2 regions of the Alteromonas sp. CyTr2 genome follow, and region 1 is predicted to be linked to the other one. Evidence: riboswitches for the same ligand, from Rfam matches in the RefSeq annotation. Region 1 holds a riboswitch; the other holds the start of a gene.
What was found. A riboswitch is a leader RNA that binds a small molecule or an ion and turns the genes downstream of it on or off. The one in region 1 is predicted to bind thiamine pyrophosphate.

Region 2: another riboswitch for thiamine pyrophosphate. It lies ahead of thiC (phosphomethylpyrimidine synthase ThiC); the one in region 1 lies ahead of QME20_RS07720 (TonB-dependent receptor).

The regions. Positions count from the first base shown of each region.
Region 1 is NZ_CAMZMZ010000010.1:19,636-22,769, forward strand. It holds gene QME20_RS07710 (GNAT family N-acetyltransferase) at 1-497, opposite strand, end outside; gene QME20_RS07715 (hotdog domain-containing protein) at 557-982, shown strand; TPP riboswitch at 1,113-1,216, shown strand; gene QME20_RS07720 (TonB-dependent receptor) at 1,272-3,134, shown strand, end outside.
Region 2 is NZ_CAMZMZ010000011.1:54,112-57,245, reverse strand. It holds gene QME20_RS08325 (heme biosynthesis HemY N-terminal domain-containing protein) at 1-819, shown strand, start outside; TPP riboswitch at 931-1,042, shown strand; gene thiC (phosphomethylpyrimidine synthase ThiC) at 1,317-3,134, shown strand, end outside.

The DNA of each region.
Region 1 (3,134 bases):
ACGTAGTCGTTGTTGCGCAGGTGCTTTATAAAACGTTCGAGGTATCGACTCTGTTTAAGCGTAAACCCCTCCGACAGGAACGAGACCGAAATATTGTTAACCCATTCACTCAATACAGGGCAAATAAGTATTAAACAACCACTGCGTTTAACGATACCCGCCACTGCCATCACGTCGCCAGGTTTGAATGAATCGCGACAGTCTAATGTGGCAATGTCACATTCGCTCCCCAGCACTTGTTTGCGGTTCTTTCCCTTAAGTGTATCGCCAGCAAAATTCACAACGCTTATAGATGAGACTTCATCTACAAAGGCTTGAACGCTACGTATGGCAGCTTCACAAAAATCATCATTGCCAGATATTACAAGCATTCTCCGGTGAAGCGGGCAAGTCACGTTTGATAAGTGCGAAGCGTGAGAGCTTTTTTTGCAGCCATTTTCGCCGCTATTTTCAAAGTAGGGGGCTAATAGCCATTCGCGTAATTGAGTTAGCGCCATGAATCAGTTTTTTCGGTATAATCTAACGCTATAGTAGCGATTTATTATGAGGAATTCGAATGCGCTTTCTTTCTCGGCGTCTAGTTATGCCAAACGACCTTAATTACGCCAATTCTTTGTTCGGTGGCCGCGCGTTAGAATGGATAGACGAAGAAGCTGCAATTTGGGCTATTTGTCAGCTAGAAACTAATTGCTTGGTAACTAAGCATATTGGTGAAATTAGTTTCGAATCACCGGCTATGCAGGGTGATATCGTAGAGTTTGGTCTAGAAACTAAAGCTGTAGGCCGTACGTCTATTACCGTAAGCTGCTTGGTACGCAACAAAGCAACCAAGAAAACCATCTGTTTTGCAGACGATATCGTTTTCGTAAAGGTTGACCCTGATACGCGTCAACCGACGGCACACGGCAAAACGTTGGAAGTTTTAAAAGCACAAACTGACGATGAAGTACGTCGCCTAAATATGAATATTGACGCTGAATAGCCCTCAGCTTTCAACGCCTTATATCATATATAAAACCTTACGTTAGCTTAACGTCTTATCTGCTTGACGGCGTGTATCGAACTGGTAGACTCCGTCGCAGAAGTTGAGTTTGCTAGTTTGAGCAGCGCAACACTATACCAAGGGGTGTCCGTTTTCGGTCTGAGATCCACATTCGTGGGAACCCTTAAACCTGATCCGGATAATACCGGCGTAGGGATGGTTCACAATATAGCCTTATCACCTGCCGTTAGACCCGGATCTTTTTTCTTAAATAAGAATAAGAGATCCCATGTATAAAACACTTTTCACACTTTCACTGCTTGCTAGTTCCGTTGCGGCCTATGCGCAACAAACCAATGTAAGTAACACTTCAGATAGCACGCCATCAGATATTGAGCGCGTCATCGTATCTGGTGATTTTCGTCAAACTACACTCGACCAGTTAAGTGCTAGCGCGACCATTTTAGATCAAGAGCGTCTTCGCAGTAGACAGCCGAGCCATATCGACAGTGTGCTAAACAGTATTCCAAACGTAAACTTTGCAGCTGGTGCGTCTCGCGGCCGCTTCGTGCAAATTCGCGGTATTGGAGAGCGTAGTCAGTTCGCCGAGCCTATCAATCCTTCTGTAAGCTTTATCGTCGATGAATTTGATTTTTCAGGCCTTGCTGCGGCAGGTCTTATTTTTGATACTAAACAACTAGAGGTATATCGCGGACCTCAGGCTACCTTATACGGCACAGGTGCATTGGCCGGAGCGGTTAAACTCTCCAGTAATGACGTGGGTAGCGACGCCCCAGACTACGTTGAAGCCCGCATTGGGAACAAAGAGAGTTACCGTATTGAAGGCGCCACTGGTGATGATATCAACACGGATTGGGGCTATCGTGTTGCGCTGGTTCATAATCGCAGTGATGGCTTTGTAGAAAATACGTTCTTAAATAGAAGCGATACCGCGAATATCGATGAAACCGCACTGCGCTTTGCCGTTGAAGGCAGCGTAGATGAGCGAACCACACTTGCACTTACTTATCGCTGGTACGATATCGATAACGGTTACGATGCATTCTCGCTAGACAATGACAACAAAACGCTGTCTGATGAACCAGGATTTGACGAACACCAAACCCACGCTGTTAGCGCGCGCTCTACAACCAATACAGCAGCGGGCGACTTTATTCTAATTGCCACCCATGCTTCTCACAATATTGCTTATGGCTACGATGAAGACTGGACATTCACAGGGTTTCACCCGTGGGGTTATACGTCTTTTGACGCCTATTTTCGTGATGTAGAAACACAGACCGGCGAGATGCGTTTCGTGTCCTCTGACAGTGCCGCACTTTTTGATGGTATGACTGACTGGACAATAGGCGTATTTTATAAAAGCACGGAAGAAAAGCTGCTACGTCAGTACACTTATTTGGATAGTGACTTTGCCAGTGAATACACGCCTACGACGACCGCTATCTATGCTCAGACTGAAAGTCGTTTGAACGAAAATTTAGTACTTGTAGCAGGGTTAAGAGTAGAAAACTACGATTTTGATTACGCTGATAACAACCAGCTTACTCGCGCGTTCGACACCACCATGGTAGGCGGGAAAATCGCGCTTCAGTATACACAGGGCGATCACTTCTATTACGGCAGTATTTCACGCGGATATAAAGGTGCAGGTTTTAACCCCGACAGCCGCGTGAATGACAATCAGCGATTCTTCGACGAAGAGTATAACTGGAACTACGAAGTAGGCGTTAAGGGCCCATTATTTACACCTGACCTAATTGCTCGCGCTGCAATTTTCTATATGGATAGAAAAGATACTCAGGTGAGCGATTTTGACGTTATCACTCGTGATGACGGTACGGCAGGGTTCGTAGATATTATTGATAATGCTGATTTAGGAACAAACAAAGGAGCCGAGCTAGAGCTTAGCTGGATTGCTAGTGATGCATGGCAGCTTGATGCAAGTGTTGGTTACCTAAGCGCTACCTTTGAAGGGTATACGCTTGCAGACGGTACTGAAGTGTCTGAGCAAAGACAGGCTCAATCACCTAAGTGGACCGCAAACCTGTATAGTGAGTACGCACTTACAGATAACATGCTTTGGCGTGTAGATGTAGATTACAAAAGCGAATACCGTTTTTCTGACGGC
Region 2 (3,134 bases), on a different contig from region 1:
GGCGTTAACTATTTGGCGTCAGCGCAAATTGCTTTTGCCAATAACGATTTAGCCAAAGCCCGTTATTTCCTTGTTCAGGCAACTGACTTTCCAAAAGCGAGAGTAGCCGCAACGGTCATGCACGCGCGTATTGATATGGCTGAAGAAAAATACGATGCGGCACTAGAGAAACTTAACGAGCTTGACGAGCAAGAGCGCGAGAACAAGCAGGTTGTGCAGTTAAAAGCGCAAATTCTTGCCAAGCTAGGTAAATGGCAAGTACTTCAAGAGAATTTGTCAGGCTGGCGTAAAGCATTGCCCAAAGCAGACTACACTACGTGGAGCCAGCGCATCGCCAAAGGTAAGTTTGCCGAAATTGCCAGCAAACAAGGCGCTGTCGAGCTTAAATCGTATTGGGAAACCCTACCTCGTAAGCTTCGTCACGACGATGCTTACCGCGCGGCCTACATTCAACAGTTACTTGACCAAGGTATGCATGCCGACGCACAGAATTTGCTAGTTGAATGGCAAAAACGTGGCCCGAATAGCGCCCTGTTTCCGCTGTTCACGCAGCTTAATATTCCCGATGCATCGCCATCACTACGACTGCTTGAAAGCTGGATAAAGCAAGACGAAGAAAACGTGTCGCTATACTCCACGCTAGGCCAAGTTGCATTTAACTCAGGCGATGATGTGTTGGCGGAAAAAGCCCTGCTTAAAGCCACAAAAATGAAGTCGCGCAAAGAAGACTTATTGCTGCTGTCTGCAATTAGCGAACGCAAGCATGACACAGCCACTGCACTTCAGCTTTACAAGGAAGGTCAGCAGCTAGCCAGCTAGATGAATATTCCTTTAGCTTTCTGGTAGTACTTGTATTACCCATAAAATTGAAGATATAGTAAAAAGGAATTCTCAATTCGGGTTGTTTCAACCACAACCCGAATTGACTTAAACAACTTGTCGGAGTGCTTCACTGTTAACCCAGTAAGCTGAGACCGCGAAAGTGGGATCCGTAGAACCTGATCAGGCTAATACCTGCGAAGGGAACAAGAAAATACAATGTGCACACTGTTAAACCGTGGTTTAGCGTTGTGAAGCGAAGTTGTTTTGCTGTTGATGATACAGACACACCCATTACGGTGCTGCTCGTCACTCAAGGTAAACTGTTTAAGTTTATCCCCAAGTCAACATCAACGGTGTAAAGGGCTGTAATCACCAGAACCTTTACCAACAATCTCGCTAGAGTAACGGGATTATTCCTCTCTACACTTACACTTTGTATTCTCCTTCACTCCTGACAAGCATTTTTAGAACCTAAATTTACAAGGTAAAATGCTATGTCGAACAGACGCGAACAGCGCCAACAAGCTCAACAATTCATTAATGAACTTGCGGGCGAAGCTTACCCAAATTCAACACGCCACTACGAGTGTGGCAGCCGTGACGATATTCGTGTGGCCATGCGCCTTATTCACCAACACGACAGTTTAGTGGGTGGAACCGAAGACAACCCTATTTTAGAGCCAAATCCGCCCATTCCTGTGTACGACACTTCAGGCCCCTACGGCGATCCACAAGAAAACATAGATGTGCACAAAGGCCTAGCTCCGCTTCGCCAAAAGTGGATTGAAGAGCGTAGCGATACCCTTGAATTAGAGGGCGTTTCGTCAAGCTTTGCAAAAGAGCGTGAAAACGACATTTTTACCGAAGATTTCCGCTTTATTCGCAGCCGCAAACCACTAAAAGCAAAAGCAGGCAAAAACGTTACCCAGCTTCACTACGCAAGACAGGGCATTATTACTCCTGAAATGGAATACATTGCCATTCGCGAGAATATGGGTCGCCAAGCCATTAAAGATGCTGAACTGACGCAGCAGCACAAAGGCGAACACTTTGGCGCGAATTTACCCGAGACCATCACGCCTGAATTTGTACGCCAGGAAGTGGCCGCAGGCCGCGCCATTATTCCATGCAACATCAATCACCCCGAGTTGGAACCAATGATTATAGGGCGTAACTTTCTAGTAAAGATTAACGCAAACATTGGTAATTCAGCAGTCACCTCGTCTATTGAAGAAGAGGTAGAAAAGCTGGTGTGGTCAACGCGCTGGGGCGCCGATACCATCATGGATTTATCTACCGGCAGAAACATTCACGAAACCCGAGAGTGGCTGCTGCGAAACAGTCCAGTTCCTCTTGGCACCGTCCCCATTTATCAAGCGCTAGAAAAAGTAAACGGTGTAGCCGAAGATTTAACGTGGGAGATGTTTAAAGACACCCTAATTGAGCAAGCCGAACAAGGCGTAGACTACTTCACCATTCACGCTGGCGTGCTGCTTGAATACGTACACCTTACCGCAAAGCGGGTTACCGGCATTGTATCGCGCGGCGGTTCGATAATGGCAAAGTGGTGCTTAAGCCACCACCAGCAAAGCTTTCTGTATGAGCACTTTCACGATATTTGCGAAATTTGCGCTAAGTACGATGTGGCGCTGTCGCTAGGTGATGGCCTGCGCCCTGGTAGCGTAGCTGACGCTAACGACGACGCGCAATTCTCTGAATTACGTACCCTTGGTGAGCTGACGAAAATTGCATGGGAGTACGATGTTCAGGTAATGATTGAAGGCCCGGGGCATGTGCCAATGCATATGATTAAAGCGAACATGGAAGAGCAGCTTAAGCACTGCCACGAAGCACCGTTTTATACCCTTGGCCCCCTCACCACCGATATCGCTCCTGGCTACGATCACTTCACTTCAGGTATAGGTGCCGCCATGATTGGTTGGTATGGCTGCGCAATGCTGTGCTATGTAACACCTAAAGAGCATTTGGGCCTACCTAACAAAGAAGACGTTAAACAGGGGCTGATCACCTACAAAATTGCAGCCCACGCTGCCGACTTGGCAAAAGGCCACCCAGGTGCACAAATTCGCGACAACGCCATGTCGAAAGCTCGCTTTGAATTCAGATGGGAAGACCAGTTCAATTTAGCTCTCGACCCGCATACCGCGCGCGCTTATCACGATGAAACCTTGCCGCAGGCGTCTGGCAAAGTTGCGCATTTCTGCTCTATGTGCGGCCCTAAATTTTGCAGCATGAAAATTTCTCAGGAAGTGCGCGATGTGGCTAAACAAGCGGAGCAGCAAGAGTTTGAG